2 regions of the Enterobacter sp. UPMP2060 genome follow, and region 2 is predicted to be linked to the other one. Evidence: predicted binding sites of a transcription regulator. Region 2 holds the regulator's gene; the other holds the start of a gene.
The links. Region 2 encodes PhoB, which activates phosphate uptake and scavenging genes when phosphate is short. Its sites were predicted from a motif close to CTGTCATAAAACTGNCNNAT; they were not measured.
Positions count from the first base shown of each region.

Region 1 (10,199 bases), on a different contig from region 2:
ACGCCGCCCTGCGCGACAAACTGGCGCTGGAGCTGGGTATGCAGGCGAATGCCTGGGACGGAAGGGGGCAGAGTTGGCAGCAGGCCGAGCGAGCAGGGCAGACGATCCGAGAGCCAGCGCCAGAGCCGGTTGTCGCGTAAACCAAAGCAGGCGGGCATCAGCAGGGCGTCACAGCTGTCGCTGAGCGGTCTGAGTGCGTCATACAGCAGCGGCCATTTGTCCTCGTTATCCAGAAAACGGGCGATATTCACCGCGCGAAATTCGCTCGGGTTGTCGCGCAGGACATCAAGCTCAGGCAGCTCTATCTCTGCCGTTTCGGCATTGACGCCCTGGCGACAAAGTGACGCCGCCGCGAGATGGGGCTGAAAATCCAGAAAGCCGCTAATGCCCACGACCCGCACGCGCGCGGCGTTGAAGGGAGCAACGGGCACTTCTTCCGGGCTGAGCCAGGCAGAGCGCAGGGTGCCGAGCGGCGTGACGCGCTGGTGATTGAGCCGGGCGCTTCCCTTCAGACGCGCGCCGCAGTCTGCCAGCAGCGCTTCGGTTTCCAGCGCAAAGCGGTCAATATGCTGGGCGCCAATCAGGTGATACGGGTGCTCCGGCGGCAGCTTATCGCGGTACGCTTCGTCCACCAGATCCAGCGAGCCCGACGAGAAGTGCAGGGCGCTCTGGCCCCGGGTGATAATGGCGCAGCGCAGCCCCTGCTTCGTGAGCTTGATGCCGCAGAGCAGGCCTGCCAGCCCGCCGCCGACGATTACGGTATCAAATTTCATCGCGTTGCTCCTTCTCAAGACCGCAAAGCCCCTGGTAGACCCAGCGGGTAAATTCGCTTTCGCGCAGGGCATCGCCCCAGGCGACAGGCTGAATGCCTTTCCATCGCTCGTTTAAAAACGCGCTGAGCTGATCGAGCGACTGGGTGGCGGTAGTGGTGTGAAAACGCTGCAGCAGCCCGGCGGCACGACAGGCGCACAGCTCGCCCTGACAGGTACCCATTCCCACGCGGGTGCGGCGACGAAGATCGAGCAGGCTTGTGACCGTCAGGCTCTCCACCGCATACTGCACCTCACCGGCGGTGACGGCTTCGCACTCGCATACCAGGCTGCGGCTCAGGCGTCCTTCACCGAGCCACTGCGGCGTTCTGTCGCCGTGGCGGTAGATAGCGGATCCGCGCAGCGGCGCGGGCAGGGAGATAATTTTTTGCAGCGTTTTTTCGGTGGACTGACGCGAGCCGGGCAGTGGCTGCTCTGCCGTCACGCACCGTTCGGTATTGCCCAGCTTGCGGCAGACGGCATCGGTCGCCCACTCGGCCATCAGGCGGTAGGTCATCAGCTTGCCGCCGGTGATGGTGATAAACCCGTCCATGCCGTCGCGCTCGGCGTGATCGAGCAGCACGATGCCCCGGCTGACGTTACGCCCGCTCGGATCGTTATCGCTGGCGACCAGCGGACGCACGCCCGCGTAGGCGCGCAGAATACGCGTCTGCGCCATCACCGGGGCCAGTTTTTCCCCTTCGCGCAGCAGGACGTCGACCTCTTCGGCGGTCACGCGGTTGTAGTCAATCTCGCTGTAGTCGACGTGGGTTGAGGTGGTACCGATTAACGAAATGGTGTCGCCCGGGACGAGGATATCGGCGTCGGACGGTTTGCGGCAGCGGTTGATCACGTGGTTATTGATGCGGTGGTCGAGGATCAGCAGCGAGCCTTTCGCCGGGAACATGCGTACCGACAGGTCCGCGTATTCCGCGATGCGCTGCCCCCAGATCCCCGCCGCGTTAACCACCACGGCGGCATACAGCTCGCTGTGTTCGTTATATTGCGTATCAAGGATCCGCACGCCGCAGATACGATGACCTTCACGGATAAGCCCGGTCACTTCGTGCCCGGTCAGAATGTTCGCGCCATGCTCGCGGGCGTCCAGCATATTGGCGGCGGTCAGGCGGAAGGGGTCAACGGTGCCGTCAGGCACTTTCACCGCGCCGATAAGCGCCGGGTTAACCGACGGTTCCAGCCGCCGCGCCAGCGCCGGGTCCATGGCCTCAGCCTGAATGCCCGCCGCAGTGCAGGCGGTAATAAAGGTGTCCTGAAAGGCGAGGTCATCTTCGGGAAGAGTAATAAAGAGGCCGTCGGTCGGCTCAATGCAGTGGCGGGCGATACGCTTGAGGATCTGGTTTTCAGCAATACATTCGCGTGCGGATTCACCGTCAGTAACCGCATACCGCGCGCCGCTGTGCAGCAGGCCATGGTTACGCCCGGTTGCGCCCGTTGCGATGTCGTGGCGCTCCAGCAGCGTAACGCTTAAGCCGCGAAGGGCGCAGTCGCGTGCGATCCCGGCACCGGTTGCGCCACCGCCAATGATTATCACATCGCTGTAGCGAGGATCGTGAATGGTCATTGTTTACCCTCTATGTTCGTTTTTTATCATTTAGCCATATCAATAGTGTGGTTTGTTTGATTTCGAACATAAACGCGCGAAATTCGAAAGTGGAACGTGATTTCATGTGCTTTTTTGCGCATTCTGTCATATTTCTGTAACAATCTGTGCGTTGATTCACAGTAACAATCACCGTGATTTCTTAACATCCCCGCCTCTGGAATTCAGGTGCGAGCCACCTGCCCATTCAATTCAAGGCCACGGAGGCTGTTATGCTCAGTATCTTCAAACCTGCGCCGCACAGGGCGCGTCTGCCAGAGGCAGAAATTGATCCGCTATACCGCCGTCTGCGCTGGCAAATTTTCCTGGGGATCTTCTTCGGGTACGCGGCGTACTACCTTGTACGTAAAAACTTCGCGCTCGCCATGCCGTATCTGGTGGAGCAGGGCTTCTCCCGCGGCGATCTGGGGTTCGCGCTGTCGGGGATCTCAATCGCCTACGGTTTTTCCAAATTCATCATGGGGTCGGTATCGGATCGCTCGAATCCGCGCGTGTTCCTGCCCGCCGGCCTGATCCTGGCGGCTGCGGTCATGCTGTTCATGGGCTTTGTGCCGTGGGCAACCTCCAGCATCGCCGTCATGTTCGTGCTGCTGTTCCTCTGCGGCTGGTTCCAGGGGATGGGATGGCCGCCGTGCGGACGCACCATGGTGCACTGGTGGTCGCAGAAGGAACGCGGCGGCATCGTGTCGGTGTGGAACTGCGCGCATAACGTGGGTGGCGGTATTCCGCCGCTGCTGTTCCTGCTGGGGATGGCCTGGTTCAACGACTGGCACGCTGCGCTCTATATGCCTGCCTTTGGCGCCATCGTCGTGGCGATTATCGCTTTCGCGCTGATGCGCGATACGCCTCAGTCCTGCGGCCTGCCGCCGATTGAAGAGTACAAAAACGACTATCCGGATGATTACAGCAAGGAGCACGAAGAAGAGCTGACCGCAAAACAGATCTTCATGAAGTACGTCCTGCCGAACAAGCTGCTGTGGTACATCGCGGTGGCGAACGTGTTCGTTTACCTGCTGCGCTACGGCATTCTGGACTGGTCCCCGACCTACCTGAAAGAGGTGAAGCACTTCGCGCTGGATAAGTCCTCCTGGGCCTATTTCCTGTATGAATATGCCGGGATCCCGGGCACGCTGCTTTGCGGCTGGATGTCGGACAAGGTGTTTAAAGGCAACCGCGGCGCGACGGGCGTGTTCTTTATGACCCTGGTCACCATCGCGACCGTCGTTTACTGGCTCAACCCGCCGGGCAACCCATCAGTAGACATGGCCTGCATGATCGTCATCGGCTTCCTGATTTACGGTCCGGTGATGCTGATCGGTCTGCACGCGCTGGAGCTGGCGCCGAAAAAAGCGGCAGGCACGGCGGCAGGCTTTACCGGTCTGTTCGGCTACCTGGGCGGTTCGGTCGCGGCGAGCGCCATCGTGGGCTACACCGTTGACTTCTTCGGCTGGGACGGCGGCTTTATGGTGATGATCGGCGGCAGCGTGCTGGCGGTACTGCTGCTCATTGTGGTCATGATCGGTGAGAAACGTCACCACGCGGAAGTGCTGGCGCGTCGTCAATAAGGAGCATTGCGATGAAATTGTCTTACGTAACAACCGGCCTGCTGCTTGCGGGCCTGATGACAGGCTCGGCGCTGGCGGCGGATAAAATCGTTATCGCCCACCGCGGCGCCAGCGGCTATCTGCCGGAGCATACGCTCCCGGCGAAAGCGATGGCCTATGCCCAGGGCGCGGATTATCTGGAGCAGGATCTGGTTATGACGAAGGACGACCAGCTGGTCGTCCTGCATGACCACTATCTTGACCGCGTGACGGACGTGGCGGATCGATACCCGGACCGCGCGCGCAAAGATGGCCGCTACTACGCCATTGATTTCACCCTGGCGGAGATCCGTTCCCTGAAGTTTACCGAAGGCTTCGAGATCGAAAACGGCAAGAAGGTTCAGGTCTATCCGGGACGTTTCCCGATGGGCAAATCTGACTTCCGGATCCATACCTTCCAGGAAGAGATTGAGTTTGTTCAGGGGCTGAACCACTCAACCGGTAAAAATATCGGCATCTACCCGGAGATCAAAGCGCCGTGGTTCCACCATCAGGAAGGCAAAGACATTGCCGCGAAGACGCTGGAGGTGCTGAAACAGTACGGCTACACCAGCAAGAAGGACAAAGTCTACCTGCAGTGTTTTGACGCCGCCGAGCTGAAGCGCATCAAAACCGAGCTGGAGCCGAAGATGGGGATGAACCTCAATCTGGTTCAGCTGATTGCCTATACCGACTGGAATGAAACCCAGGAGAAGCAGCCGGACGGCAAGTGGGTGAACTACAGCTACGACTGGATGTTTAAGCCGGGCGCGATGAAGCAGATTGCGCAGTACGCCGACGGCATCGGGCCGGATTACCACATGCTGGTGGCGGAAGGCTCAGCGCCGGGCCACGTGAAGCTGACGGCGATGGTGAAAGAGGCGCACGCCAGCAGGATGCAGGTGCATCCGTATACCGTTCGTGCAGACCAGCTGCCGCCGTATGCCACGGACGTGAATCAGCTTTATGAGGTGTTGTATAACCAGGCGGGCGTGGACGGACTGTTTACGGATTTCCCGGATAAAGCGGTCGAATTCATTCACCGGAAGTAGGTTTGGCAGGTCGGGTAAGGCGAAGCCGCCACCCGACAATCAGGCTCTGCGGCCTGATACCCTCACCCTAACCCTCTCCCACCGGGAGAGGGGATACGGACAACATCACATCTCGATCTCTATATCGCCTTTTGCCCGGCAGCAGCAGGGCAAAATTTCCCCTTCGTTGATAAAGGCCAGCGGCTCGGTCAGCCAGTCCACCTGGCCGGCGACCAGACGGCAGCGGCAGGAGCCGCAGTAGCCGGAACGACACTGGTACTCTACTTCTACCTGATGCGCCTCAAGCGCCACCAGCAGAGAAGGGTGCTCCTCCCGACACAGTACCTCAGTGCCGGAAAGACGTAGCGTGACGCGTGACATCAGAGCTGGAAGTTGCTCAGGTCGTCGGTGTTGACTTCAGAATCAATCTGACCGACCAGATAAGAGCTGACTTCCACTTCCTGCGGCGCAACCTGCACGTTATCGGACACCAGCCAGGTGTTGATCCACGGAATCGGGTTAGAACGTGTCTGAAACGGCAGGTCAAGGCCGACGGCCTGCATGCGGATGTTGGTGATGTACTCAACGTACTGGCACAGGATGTCTTTGTTCAGGCCAATCATGGAGCCGTCGCGGAACAGGTAGTCTGCCCACTCTTTCTCCTGCTGAGCCGCCAGCACGAACAGGTCGTAGCACTCCTGCTTGCACTCTTCGGCGATTTCCGCCATCTCCGGATCGTCCGTACCGCTGCGCAGCAGGTTCAGCATGTGCTGGGTACCGGTCAGGTGCAGGGCTTCATCGCGGGCGATCAGACGAATGATTTTGGCGTTGCCTTCCATCAGCTTGCGCTCTGCAAAGGCGAAGGAGCAGGCGAAGCTCACGTAGAAGCGGATCGCTTCCAGCGCGTTGACGCTCATCAGGCACAGGTACAGCTGTTTTTTCAGCGCGCGCAGGTTAACGGTGATGGTTTTACCGTTCACGTTGTGCGTACCTTCGCCCAGCAAATGCCAGTAGCTGGTCATCTCGATCAGCTCGTCGTAGTAATGGGCAATGCCTTCCGCGCGCTTCTGGATCTGCTCGTTGGTGACGATATCGTCAAACACCACCGCCGGATCGTTCACGATGTTGCGGATGATGTGGGTGTAAGAGCGGGAGTGGATCGTCTCGGAAAACGCCCAGGTTTCCACCCAGGTTTCCAGCTCAGGAATGGAGATCAGCGGCAGCAGCGCCACGTTCGGGCTACGACCCTGAATGGAGTCCAGCAGCGTCTGGTACTTCAGGTTGCTGATGAAGATATGTTTTTCGTGATCCGGCAGCGACTGGTAGTCAATACGGTCGCGGGAGACGTCCACTTCTTCCGGGCGCCAGAAGAAGGAGAGTTGCTTTTCAATCAGCTTTTCGAAGATGTCATATTTTTGCTGATCGTAGCGTGCCACGTTGACCGGCTGGCCGAAGAACATCGGCTCTTTGAGCTGGTCGTTTTTCGTCTGTGAAAAGGTGGTATATGCCATGAGTGTGTCCTGTCTTACGAAATAAAGGCGGGGATATCCCCGCCCTTCATTAGATCTTACATGCGCCGCTTTCGCAGCCATCGTCCTGAATTGACGGTACCATGTCGTCCTGCGCGTCTTCCGCACCGTCACGGGTGTTGTGATAGTACAGCGTTTTCACGCCAAATTTGTAGGCGGTGAGCAGGTCTTTCAGCAGCTGCTGCATCGGTACCTTGCCGGACGGGAAGCGCGTCGGGTCATAGTTGGTATTGGCAGAGATCGACTGGTCAATAAACTTCTGCATGATACCCACCAGCTGCAGGTAGCCGTCGTTGTTTGGCATTTCCCACAGCAGCTCGTAGTTATTACCCAGCGTTTCGTAATCCGGTACCACCTGACGCAGCACGCCGTCTTTCGACGCTTTGATGCTGACGTGGCCGCGCGGCGGTTCAATACCGTTGGTGGCGTTAGAGATCTGCGAAGAGGTCTCGGACGGCATCAGGGCAGAGAGCGTTGAGTTACGCAGGCCATGGGTCTTGATGGACTCGCGCAGACCCTCCCAGTCGAGATGCAGCGGTTCGCTGACGATCGCATCCAGGTCTTTCTTGTAGGTGTCGATTGGCAGAATGCCTTTCGCGTAGGTGGTTTCGTTGAACCACGGGCACGCGCCTTGCTCTTTCGCCAGCTCGTTAGAGGCTTTCATCAGGTAGTACTGAATCGCTTCGAACGTCTGGTGCGTCAGGTTGTTAGCGCTGCCGTCGGAGTAACGCTTGCCGTTTTTCGCCAGCCAGTAGGCGAAGTTGATCACGCCGATACCCAGGGTACGGCGGCCCATCGCACCGCGTTTAGCGGCCGGGATTGGGTAATCCTGGTAGTCCAGCAGAGCGTCGAGCGCGCGAACCGCCAGCACCGCCAGCTCTTCCAGCTCGTCCAGGCTCTTAATTGCGCCCAGGTTGAACGCGGACAGCGTACACAGCGCGATTTCGCCGTTTTCGTCGTTCACGTCTTCCAGCGGTTTGGTCGGCAGGGCGATCTCCAGGCACAGGTTAGACTGGCGCACTGGCGCAACTACTGGATCAAACGGGCTGTGGGTATTGCAGTGGTCCACGTTCTGGATGTAGATACGGCCGGTAGAGGCACGTTCCTGCATCATCAGGGAGAACAGGTCTACCGCCTTCACGCGCTGCTTGCGGATGCTGTCGTCTTTTTCGTATTTGGTGTACAGACGCTCGAACTCGTCCTGATCGGCAAAGAACGCGTCATACAGGCCCGGAACGTCGGACGGGCTGAACAGGGTGATGTCTTCGCCTTTCAGCAGACGGGTGTACATCAGCTTGTTGATCTGCACGCCGTAGTCCATGTGACGCACGCGGTTGCCTTCCACGCCGCGGTTGTTTTTCAGAACCAGCAGACTTTCCACTTCCAGATGCCACATCGGGTAGAACAGGGTCGCAGCACCGCCGCGCACGCCGCCCTGAGAGCAGGATTTTACTGCCGTCTGGAAGTGTTTATAGAACGGGATACAGCCGGTGTGGAACGCTTCACCGCCGCGAATCGGGCTGCCCAGCGCACGAATGCGACCGGCGTTGATGCCGATACCGGCACGCTGGGAAACGTATTTCACGATGGCGCTGGAGGTAGCGTTGATGGAGTCCAGGCTGTCACCACACTCGATCAGTACGCAGGAGCTGAACTGACGGGTTGGAGTACGCACGCCAGACATGATTGGCGTCGGCAGAGAAATCTTGAATGTGGATACCGCATCGTAGAAACGCTTCACGTATTCCAGACGGGTGTCACGCGGGTAGTTAGAGAACAGGCAGGCGGCCACCAGAATATAGAGGAACTGGGCGCTTTCGTAGATCTCACCGGTTACACGGTTCTGAACCAGGTATTTGCCTTCGAGCTGCTTCACCGCCGCGTAGGAGAAGTTCATGTCGCGCCAGTGATCGATAAACCCGTTCATCTGCTCGAACTCTTCTTCCGTATAGTCTTCCAGCAGATGCGTGTCGTATTTGCCCAGCTCAACCATTTTCACGACGTGATCGTAAAGCTTCGGCGGCTCAAACTGGCCGTAGGCTTTTTTACGCAGGTGGAAAATCGCCAGACGTGCAGCGAGGTACTGATAATCCGGTGCTTCGCGGGAGATGAGGTCTGCCGCTGCTTTAATGATAGTTTCGTGGATATCAGACGTTTTGATGCCGTCGTAGAACTGAATGTGGGAACGCAGTTCAACCTGGGAGATAGATACGTTGTTCAGTCCTTCTGCTGCCCAGTCGAGAACTCGATGGATTTTGTCCAGATTGATACGCTCGGTAGTACCGTCGCGCTTTGTCACCAGCAGACTCTGATTCATGTGGGTTTTACCTGTCCGTGAAATAAAAAAATATCCCCCGCTTATCCACAGATCCGTCTTGTGACTAACTCTGTGGATAAATACTACATGTAGGGGGTTTGCGATAAGAAAAACGCTATATGGTGAGTATTCTAGTATCGAATCTTTTCAGCACAAGGGTTGATTTTGGCGTTAAATTGAGGTTGTGAAAGGGTAAAAAAGGCTAAGTCCTCGTACCGTAAGGCCTGGAAGACATGTCAATAATTAAGAAAAAAAATTCAAAATTTGATCGAGTGCTGATTTCTTCAACGGGAGGTCAGAATTGCGCAACATGATGTCGCGCAATCTTTATAAGAATAACGAATGACGTTAGTCGTTTTTGGCGGTGGTATGCAACATATAGTTAACATCTACGCCCGGTGCGAGCTTGAATTTATCGGTCAACGGATTGTAGTGCAGGCCGGTGATGTGCTGCTCTTTGAGCCACGTCTGGTCAACCCAGCTTAACAACTCCGCAGGCTTGATGAATTTCTTCACGTCGTGCGTCCCTTTCGGCACCATGCGCAGCACATACTCCGCGCCGACAACGGCCATCAGCCAGGCTTTACCGTTGCGGTTGATGGTTGAGAAGAAGACCTGGCCGCCCGGTTTCACCAGTTTTGCACAGGCGTGCACCACCGACTGCGGATCGGGAACGTGCTCCAGCATCTCCATGCAGGTCACCACATCGTACTGATGGGCGTGTTTTGCCGCATGCTCTTCCACGGTTTCCTGCACGTATTCCACCTGTATGCCGGACTCCAGCGCGTGAAGGCGGGCCACCTGCAGCGGTTCAAAGCCCATATCCAGGCCAGTAACATTCGCCCCTTCGCGCGCCATGCTCTCAGCCAGGATGCCGCCGCCGCAGCCGACGTCGAGCACTTTCTTACCGAACAGACCGCCGGAACGCTCCGCGATATAGCCCAGACGCAGCGGGTTAATGCGATGCAGCGGTTTGAACTCACCTTCGAGATCCCACCAGCGGGACGCCACCGCTTCAAATTTGGCAATCTCTTTGTGGTCAACGTTGTGAACCACCGGGGATTTTTCGGCATTCATGGGCGCTTTTACTCCTTATTTAGCAAGACAAAGGAGTATATCAGGCAATCCCCGTGAATAAAGCGTATAGGTTTACCTCAATCACCTCGGCTGTGTTATAATTTGCGACCTTTGAATCCGGGATACAGTAGAGGGATAGCGGTTAGATGAGCGACCTTGCGAGAGAAATTACACCGGTTAACATCGAGGAAGAGCTGAAGAGCTCCTATCTGGACTATGCGATGTCGGTCAT
Region 1 is NZ_JBSKJQ010000002.1:319,898-330,096, forward strand. Features, by position in the region: gene glpB (glycerol-3-phosphate dehydrogenase subunit GlpB) at 1-773, opposite strand, end outside; gene glpA (anaerobic glycerol-3-phosphate dehydrogenase subunit A) at 763-2,391, opposite strand; gene glpT (glycerol-3-phosphate transporter) at 2,643-3,995, shown strand; gene glpQ (glycerophosphodiester phosphodiesterase) at 4,007-5,065, shown strand; gene yfaE (class I ribonucleotide reductase maintenance protein YfaE) at 5,171-5,425, opposite strand; gene nrdB (class Ia ribonucleoside-diphosphate reductase subunit beta) at 5,425-6,555, opposite strand; gene nrdA (class 1a ribonucleoside-diphosphate reductase subunit alpha) at 6,605-8,890, opposite strand; gene ubiG (bifunctional 2-polyprenyl-6-hydroxyphenol methylase/3-demethylubiquinol 3-O-methyltransferase UbiG) at 9,239-9,967, opposite strand; gene gyrA (DNA topoisomerase (ATP-hydrolyzing) subunit A) at 10,114-10,199, shown strand, end outside.
Region 1: glpT (glycerol-3-phosphate transporter) is a predicted target of PhoB. The motif match lies at 2,515-2,534, and genes of this name have one in related genera.

Region 2 (10,199 bases):
GTCGAGCAGCGGCTTCAGCGCGTTTATGCGTTCCAGAAGCACGCCGTGCTGCGTTTGTTTCTCCTGCCACTGCGCGAATTCCGCTTCGCGGGCGTGCAGCCAGGCGGCTTCATTGCCGTCTTCAGGTACGTTAAGCGATAGCGAGAGCAGGGTGATTTCCAGCGCCTGGCGCGCGGCCGTCAGCTGCTGCTGATACTGTCGCTCCAGCACTTCCTGCTCGTTTAGCTGGTTTTGCAGGGTCAGGCGCTGGCTCAACTGATAAAGCTGGCGCTCGTACTGTTCCTGCTCGTTCATCCATGGCGTGATATCTTCCTGAATATTCAACGCGATGTTCAGGGAAGCGCAGACCTCCATCCACTCTTTAGTGAGCGCTTGCTCTTCCTGAGAGAGCGTCTGCGCTTCGTCTGACTCGCGCTGGATCTGCTGCGTCAGGGCATTAACCTGTCCCAGCACCAGCAGGCCTTCCTCTTTAAGCGCGGCGACCTCTTTTTCCAGGGTATCGCGGCGGCGCTGGTTATCCGTCAGCTCAAGCGACTGGTATTGCGCAACGGCGGGATGCTCGCTGGAGCCGCACAGCGGACAGGGTTTGCCTGCCTCAAGCCGGGAACGATAGTTTTCCAGGTCTTTAATCGTCGCTTCGCGTTCGCAGAGGGCTTTAAGATCCAGAAAGTGCTGGTGTTTCTCTTTGTACTGCTGGCGGCGCAGCGTCAGCGTTTCATTGAGTTTATTTTGATCGACCTGGGCCTTCTGCACGCTTTCACCGCTCTGGCGCAGGCGCTTTTGCAGCGGCTGATAGCGGGCATGCAGCGACGTTAGCCGCTGGCGCAGCGTGCGTGACCGGGACTGCTGCTCCATGGCCGCGCTGACCTCATCCGCCGTCAGCGTCAGCGCATTTTCCGGCATCTCAGCCAGCCTGTTGCGTAGTTCACCCATTCGCGCAGCTAGGGAGGCTAACTGCGTTTTGTCGCGGTTAAGCTGTGAGAACTGGGCACGCCAGCCGGCAATCTCCTGCCCCAGCAGGCGATAGCGCTCGTGCTCCACCAGCCACTGCGCCAGCGCCTTCAGTTCGGTCTGAAGCTGCTCATGATTACGCTGGGCGGTATGACGGATCCGCGCGCGCAGTGCGGTTTTGGCTTGTAAGCGAGTATTTACTTCAACAATTCGCTGCTGGGTTTGCGTCAGGCGCGCGGTTTGCTCCTGCTGGTGCGCCCAAAGCGGTCGAAGCTGGGCGGCGGGCAGGGCAAGCTGGAGCTTTGCCAGCTCTGGCGCAGCGTTCGTCAGCGCCTGTTGCGCCTGCTGCTGCATCGCGGCGACGCGCTGTTGCTCAAGCACGAGCTCATCATGGCGCGTAAGCCACTGAAAATCTTTCTGCTGGCTTTGCTGCTGAACCAGCAGGGTTTTCTCTTCATCAGTAAGCGCCTGCAAACTTTGCTGCAACTGCTGCTGTTGCTCTTCGCTCAACAGCACGACGCCCGCCGCCTGCGCCTCGCACTTTTCAAGCACGCTGCGGGCGGCTTTGTGTTTCTCAAACACCATGGCGGAAATCTGTCCGTAGATCTCGGTGCCGGTCAGCTCTTCCAGCAGCTCGGCGCGATCGCTCGGCCTGGCATTAAGGAAGGCGGCAAACTGCCCCTGTGAGAGCAGCATCGAGCGGGTGAAGCGGCCATAGTCCAGCCCGGTGAGCGCGGCGGTTTGCTCCAGCTTATCCGTCACTTTGTCGGCCAGGATTTTGCCATCTTCGCAGCGCGCCAGCTCCACGCGCGGCGCCTGCAGGTTGCCGTCCGGCTGGTTGCGCGCGCGGTTCTGGCTCCAGAATGCGCGATAGGCGGTGCCTTTTACCTCGAACTCCACTTCTGCCAGGCACTCGGCGGTGTCGCGCGTCATCAGGTCGTTTTGCGCCTGAGAGACCTTCTGCAGGCGCGGCGTTTCGTGATAAAGCGCCAGGCAGATGGCGTCGAGCAAGGTGGTTTTACCTGCCCCGGTCGCGCCGGTAATGGCAAACAGACCGTTGCTGGCAAACGGCTCCGCGGTAAAGTCAATTTTCCACTCGCCCTTGAGGGAGTTGAGATTTTTCAGGCGCAGGCTCAAAATTTTCATGCGTTTTCTTCCTCATCATTGAGCGCATGCAGGGTATGGCTGAACAGTTCGCTGAGTCTTGCGCGCTTCGCGTCGTCAATTTCCTCCTGCGAGAGCCTGCGTTCAAACACCTCTTCAACCCGAAGCTCACTGAGCGTTTCACGTTGAGCGCTTAACAGAATTTTCTCGCGCTGCTCGCGGCTGCGGCGTACCAGTAAGACTTCGACGGGTAAATCTTCCGTCAGCGCCTGAATTTTACGCTGCATATCGTGCAGGTAGTCGTCGGTGGTGATTTCGATATCCAGCCAGACGGGCGGGTTAAGCGCTGTTCCGCGCCACTGCTCAAGCTGGGCGGTAATGGCGGCAAGATCGCCCTTTAGCACCGCCAGCGGCTGGGTGACCGGGACCTCCAGCGTCTCGACGGCGTGAAGTTTTCCGTCGGAAAAGCTCACCAGATGGACGGATTTGGCCTTGCCCGTTTCGTCAAAGCTGAGCGAAATTGGCGAGCCGCAGTAGCGGATGTGCTCGCTGCCGCCGACGATCTGCGCCCGGTGAATATGTCCGAGCGCAATGTAGTCGGCTGGCGGGAAGTTCTGCGCCGGAAAGGCATCCAGCGTGCCGATATAGATGTCGCGTACGGCGTCACTTTTACTGGCCCCGACGGTGGTGAGATGCCCGGTCGCAATCACCGGAATCGGCTGGTCGCCGCGCAGGGCGCAGGCATCGGCGTGCTGCTGGTGATAATAGTCGGTGATGGCCTGCAGGAGATGCTGCTGTTTTTCCGCGCCCGACAGTCCCGCCTGACTTTGCACGATGTCCCGCGGACGCAAAAAGGGAATGGGGCACAGCACCGCCCCCGGCGTGCCGTCGCGTTTTTTCAGGATCTGCGGGGCGTGCCCGGCGCTGGCGACGACGGTGGTATTGAGAAATGCCAGGATGTCGCGGGATTCATTGAGCGTCGCGACGGAATCATGGTTACCGGCGACAATCACCAGATGACAGCCGGTTTGCTGCAAATTCACCACGAAGCGGTTGTACAGTTCACGCGCATAGCTGGGGGGCGAGCCGGTATCAAAGATGTCACCCGCCACAATAATCGCGTCCACCTCGTGCGTCCGGGCCGTTTCCAGCAGCCAGTTCAGGAAAGCTTCATGTTCAGCCGCACGGCTTTTGCTGTAAAAATTTTGACCCAGATGCCAGTCCGAGGTGTGAAGTATGCGCATAGCTGATCCGTGGCAAAAAAGAGAAAGCAGGATTATAAACGTTCAGAGACGGGAAAATAACCGCTGTAATAAAACAACGGTTTGCCCGTTATCGTGGTACTGTTTTTCATAAATCTGTCATAAATCTGACGCATAATGGCGCCGAATTACAAACTTGTAACTTAAATAAGATAAGACAGGGCAAAGTATGGCGAGACGTATTCTGGTCGTAGAAGATGAAGCTCCAATTCGTGAAATGGTGTGCTTCGTGCTCGAGCAAAACGGCTTCCAGCCGGTTGAAGCGGAAGATTATGACAGCGCAGTGAACCAGCTGAATGAACCCTGGCCCGATCTGATTCTGCTGGACTGGATGTTGCCCGGCGGCTCCGGACTGCAGTTTATCAAACACCTGAAGCGCGAGGCGCTGACCCGCGACATCCCGGTTGTGATGCTCACGGCGCGCGGAGAAGAAGAGGATCGCGTTCGCGGTCTGGAAACCGGCGCGGACGATTACATTACTAAACCGTTCTCCCCAAAAGAGCTGGTTGCCCGCATTAAAGCCGTGATGCGCCGTATTTCGCCGATGGCGGTGGAAGAGGTGATAGAGATGCAGGGGCTGAGCCTTGACCCCACCTCACACCGCGTCATGACCGGTGAAAATCCCCTCGACATGGGGCCTACCGAATTTAAACTCCTGCACTTCTTTATGACCCACCCGGAACGCGTTTACAGCCGCGAGCAGTTGCTGAATAACGTCTGGGGAACTAACGTGTATGTCGAAGACCGGACGGTTGACGTACATATTCGCCGCCTGCGAAAAGCACTGGAACTGAGCGGCCACGATCGCATGGTGCAGACGGTCCGCGGCACGGGTTATCGTTTTTCTACCCGTTTCTGAACAATGACAGGAGTGTGACGCGTGCTGGAACGTCTGTCATGGAAAAGGCTCGTCTTTGAACTGATCTTATGCTGTATTCCGGCCTTCCTTCTGGGGGCCTTTCTTGGACACCTGCCGTGGTTTCTGCTGGCGTCGGTCACCGGGCTGCTGATCTGGCATTTCTGGAACCTGCTGCGCCTCTCCTGGTGGCTGTGGGTTGACCGAAGTATGACGCCGCCGCCGGGAAGCGGCAGCTGGGAGCCGCTGCTGTACGGACTGCATCAGATGCAGATGCGTAATAAAAAGCGTCGCCGCGAGCTGGGAAGCCTGATTAAGCGTTTTCGCAGCGGTGCAGAGTCGCTGCCGGATGCCGTTATTCTGACGACCGAAGAAGGGACGATCTTCTGGTGTAACGGCCTTGCGCAACAGCTGCTGGGCCTGCGCTGGCCCGATGATAATGGTCAGAATATCCTCAACCTTCTGCGTTATCCCGAATTTACGCTGTATCTGAAAAAGCGTGATTTTACCCGCCCGCACAATCTGAAGCTCAATAATGGTCGCCATCTGGAAATCCGCGTGATGCCCTACAGCGATAAGCAGTGGCTGATGGTGGCGCGCGATGTCACCCAGATGCACCAGCTGGAAGGGGCGCGTCGCAACTTCTTCGCCAACGTCAGTCACGAACTGCGTACCCCGCTGACCGTGCTTCAGGGCTACCTGGAGATGATGCAGGAGCAAACGCTTGAAGGCGCGCCGCGTGAAAAAGCGCTGCACACCATGCGCGAGCAAACGCACCGGATGGAAGGGCTGGTGAAGCAGCTGCTGACGCTCTCGAAGATTGAAGCGGCGCCAACGCTCGCGCTAAATGAGACCATTGATGTCCCGATGATGCTGCGGGTCGTTGAGCGTGAAGCGCAGACGCTAAGCCACAAAAAGCATCACCTGACCTTTGAGGTCGACAATACGCTGAAGGTGCTGGGCAGCGAAGATGAACTGCGGAGCGCCATTTCCAACCTGGTGTATAACGCGGTGAATCATACGCCGGAGGGGACGAATATCGTGGTGCGCTGGCACCATGCCCCAACGGGGGCTGAGTTTAGCGTGGAAGACAACGGGCCGGGGATCGCGCCTGAGCATATTCCGCGTCTGACCGAGCGCTTTTACCGTGTGGATAAAGCGCGATCCCGGCAAACAGGCGGAAGCGGCCTGGGGCTGGCAATTGTGAAACACGCGGTGAATCACCATGAAAGCCGTCTCGATATTCATAGTACGCTGGGTAAAGGAACCCGCTTCAGTTTCGTTATTCCGGAACGATTAATTGCCAAAAAGATCGCCTGACGGCAGGCGTGTCATTTTACCTTTCCACGGGTCAGCGTCTGCTGGCCCGTTTGCTTTGCAGTCAAGCGAAACGCGGATGAATTTTATACGGCTGACTGTTTTTTGTTCGCATGATTAGCCATGGGTTTTTCTTATAAATAGCGTATTATTCTGACGTGTATTTTCATGCTGGCATATTGTTCTGGTTTTACGATCCCACCTTGCCTTTAAACGTTATAAGCGTTTAAATTGCGCCCCAGATACTGTCAGACCGACTGTATTTGCGTGGTAAATCGAAAAACTATTCTTCTCCACGCCAGGACGGGAGCATTTCCCGCTGAAATTGAGCAAATTTTCGGCTGTATCGTCCCGTCAGGGATATCGAAAATCTCAATGTTTTCAACACCACATCCACAGGCAGTAAGGTTTTATGACCCATCACTTAAAATCGCGTGACATCATCGCGCTGGGCTTTATGACATTTGCGCTGTTCGTTGGCGCAGGCAACATCATTTTCCCTCCAATGGTTGGCTTACAGGCGGGTGAACACGTCTGGACCGCCGCGTTTGGTTTCCTGATTACTGCCGTGGGTCTGCCGGTTCTGACCGTCGTCGCGCTGGCGAAAGTCGGCGGCGGTGTGGATAGCCTCAGCACCCCGATTGGCAAAGTGGCGGGCGTTCTGCTGGCAACCGTCTGCTATCTGGCCGTTGGCCCGCTGTTTGCGACCCCGCGTACGGCGACCGTGTCCTTCGAAGTGGGTATTGCTCCCCTGACCGGCGACGGTGCGATGCCGCTGTTTATCTACAGCCTGATCTACTTCGCAATCGTGATTCTGGTTTCCCTCTATCCGGGAAAACTGCTGGATACCGTGGGTAACTTCCTGGCTCCGCTGAAAATTGTGGCGCTGATTGTTCTGGCGGTTGCGGCCATCGTCTGGCCAGCGGGCCCGATTAGCGACGCGATGGACGCCTATAAAAATGCCGCGTTCTCTAACGGCTTTGTGAACGGCTACCTGACGATGGATACGCTGGGCGCGATGGTGTTTGGTATCGTTATCGTTAACGCCGCGCGTTCCCGCGGTGTGACCGAAGCGCGTCTGCTGACCCGCTATACCATCTGGGCTGGCCTGATGGCCGGCGTGGGGTTGACGCTGCTTTATCTGGCGCTGTTCCGTCTGGGCTCCGACAGCGCCATGCTGGTCGATCAGAACGCCAACGGTGCGGCTATCCTGCACGCCTACGTTCAGCACACCTTCGGCGGTGCGGGCAGTATGCTGCTGGCAGCGCTCATCTTCCTTGCCTGTCTGGTGACGGCGGTTGGCCTGACCTGCGCCTGCGCAGAGTTCTTTGCACAGTATCTGCCGCTCTCTTACCGCACCCTGGTGTTTATCCTCGGTATCTTCTCCATGGCGGTGTCCAACCTCGGTCTGAGCCACCTGATTCAGGTCTCTATTCCGGTGCTGACGGCGATTTACCCGCCGTGTATCGTGCTGGTGGTGCTGAGCTTTACTCGCCCGTGGTGGAACAACTCTTCACGAATTATTGCGCCAGCCATGTTTATCAGCCTGATTTTTGGTATCCTTGACGGGATTAAAGCATCAGCTTTCGCGCACATACTGCCGGCATGGACACAGCGTCTGCCGCTGTCCGAGCAGGGTCTGGCCTGGCTGATGCCTACCGTTGTTGCACTGATTCTGGCGATTATCTGGGACCGTGCTGCAGGGCGTCAGGTCGCATCGAACGCTCATTAATCAACGGCAACAAACTGTTTAACCACGGGGCTTAAGGCCCCGTGGTTTTTTGTTTTTTTCGTGTTGAATGGCAAGATTTAAATGGAAAGCACTAACAAACTTAAACGTGGATTGAGCACGCGCCACATCCGCTTTATGGCGCTGGGCTCTGCTATCGGCACCGGTCTTTTTTATGGCTCGGCAGATGCCATCAAAATGGCCGGTCCCAGCGTTCTGCTGGCGTACATCATCGGCGGCGTGGCGGCGTATATCATCATGCGCGCCCTCGGCGAAATGTCGGTTCACAACCCGTCCGCCAGCTCCTTCTCCCGATACGCGCAGGAAAACCTCGGCCCGCTGGCCGGGTTTATCACCGGCTGGACCTACTGCTTTGAAATCCTGATTGTGGCGATTGCCGACGTGACGGCGTTTGGCATCTATATGGGCGTCTGGTTCCCGGCGGTGCCGCACTGGATTTGGGTGCTGAGCGTGGTGCTGATCATTTGCGCCGTCAACCTGATGAGCGTGAAGGTGTTCGGCGAGCTGGAGTTCTGGTTCTCCTTCTTCAAGGTCGCCACCATCATCATCATGATCGTGGCCGGTTTCGGCATCATCATCTGGGGGATCGGCAACGGCGGGCAGCCGACTGGTATTCACAACCTCTGGAGTAACGGTGGCTTCTTCAGTAACGGCTGGCTCGGGATGGTTATGTCGCTGCAGATGGTGATGTTCGCCTACGGCGGCATCGAGATTATCGGTATCACCGCCGGGGAAGCGAAAGATCCGGAGAAATCCATTCCGCGCGCCATCAACTCGGTGCCGATGCGTATTCTGGTGTTCTACGTGGGTACGCTGTTCGTGATTATGTCCATCTACCCGTGGAATCAGGTCGGCACCAACGGTAGCCCGTTTGTTCTGACCTTCCAGCATATGGGAATTGCCTTTGCGGCCAGCATTCTGAACTTTGTGGTGCTCACCGCGTCGCTCTCCGCGATTAACAGTGACGTCTTTGGCGTGGGCCGTATGCTGCACGGCATGGCGGAGCAGGGCAATGCGCCGAAGGTGTTCGCCAAAACCTCACGCCGCGGCACGCCGTGGGTAACCGTTGTGGTGATGACCGTAGCGCTGCTGTTCTCGGTTTACCTGAACTACATCATGCCGGAGAACGTCTTCCTGGTGATCGCATCGCTGGCGACCTTCGCGACGGTGTGGGTGTGGATTATGATCCTGCTGTCGCAGATTGCGTTCCGCCGTCGTCTGTCGCCGGATGAGGCGAAAGCGCTGAAGTTCAAAGTACCGGGCGGCGTTGCGACGACCGTCGTCGGGCTGATCTTCCTGGTGTTTATCATTGCCCTGATTGGCTACCATCCGGATACCCGCATTTCCCTGTACGTGGGCTGCGCGTGGATCGTCCTGCTGCTGGTGGGGTGGGTGTTTAAATGCCGCCGTGACCGTCAGCTGGCGGAAGCGCAGTAATATCCTTTTCCCCTCTCCCCTTGGGAGAGGGAATTTTGCCTCATCCTCCTTTCTCCTCCCCCAATAATCCCGAACGTGATGAGCTATCCTTAACCACCCTGTGGCAAGGTGACGTCAATTTCATCAGAGGGGATTCGTGATGTTAAACGCCTGGCACCTTCCGGTTGCCCCATTTGTTAAGCAAAACAAAGACAACCTTGTGATTACGCTCTGGCTGGCGGGGGAAAATCAGCCTGAACGCGTGACGCTCCGCGCCGAAATAGATAACGAAGAGACCGGCCTGAAAATGCACAAGCTGCGCAGCCAGCCGCAGCCGGGGATCACGGCGTGGCGGGCGAATATCGACCTGAATAGCGGGCAGCCGCGCCGCCGTTACAGCTTTAAGCTTTTGTGGAATAACCGCCAGCTGTGGTTTACCCCGCAGGGGTTTAGCCGTTTCCCGCCCGCACGGCTGGAGCAGTTTGCGGTCGATTACCCGGATAACGGCCCGCAGTGGGTTAACGATCAGGTGTTTTACCAGATTTTCCCGGACCGTTTTGCGCGCAGCGAAAAACGCACCGCCGACCAGGATAAGATCTATCACCACCATGCGGCGGGCCACGACATTATCCTGAAAGCGTGGGACGAGCCGTTAACCGCGCAGGCGGGTGGATCCACTTTTTACGGCGGCGATCTCGACGGCATCAGCGAAAAGCTGCCGTACCTGAAAAAGCTCGGCGTGACGGCGCTGTATCTCAACCCGGTGTTTAAAGCCCCGAGCGTGCATAAATACGATACCGAAGATTATCGCCACGTTGACGCGCAGTTTGGCGGTGACGAGGCGCTGCTGCGCCTGCGCAAGAACACCCAAAACGAAGGCATGCGCCTGATTCTGGACGGCGTGTTCAACCACAGCGGAGATTCCCACGCCTGGTTTGACCGCCATAATCAGTCGATGGGCGGGGCATGTCATAACCCGGACTCGCCGCAGCGCGACTGGTACAGCTTTAACGAGGAGGGCCGCGCGCTGGACTGGCTGGGTTACGCCAGCCTGCCGAAGCTGGATTTCCAGTCGCCAACGCTCGTGAATGAAATCTACGGCGGCGAAGACAGCATCGTCCGTCACTGGCTGAAGGCGCCGTGGAATATGGACGGCTGGCGCCTGGACGTGGTGCATATGCTCGGTGAAGCCGGCGGAGCGCGGAATAACCTTCAGCACGTCGCCGGGATTACGCGCTCGGCGAAAGCGGCCCAGCCGGAGGCGTTCGTTTTTGGCGAACACTTTGGCGACGCGCGCCAGTGGCTGCAGAACGATGCGGAAGATGCGGCGATGAACTATCGCGGCTTTACCTTCCCGCTGTGGGGATTCCTCGCTAACACCGACATCTCCTACGATCCGAATCATATCGACGCTGAAACCTGCATGGCGTGGATGGAGAACTATCGCGCCGGTCTGTCCCATCAGCAGCAGCTGCGGATGTTCAACCAGCTCGATAGTCACGATACCGCCCGCTTTAAATCCCTGCTCGGCAAGGATGTGGCG
Region 2 is NZ_JBSKJQ010000005.1:166,270-176,468, reverse strand. Features, by position in the region: gene sbcC (exonuclease subunit SbcC) at 1-2,097, opposite strand, end outside; gene sbcD (exonuclease subunit SbcD) at 2,094-3,299, opposite strand; gene phoB (phosphate response regulator transcription factor PhoB) at 3,487-4,176, shown strand; gene phoR (phosphate regulon sensor histidine kinase PhoR) at 4,198-5,493, shown strand; gene brnQ (branched-chain amino acid transporter carrier protein BrnQ) at 5,903-7,222, shown strand; gene proY (proline-specific permease ProY) at 7,304-8,677, shown strand; gene malZ (maltodextrin glucosidase) at 8,817-10,199, shown strand, end outside.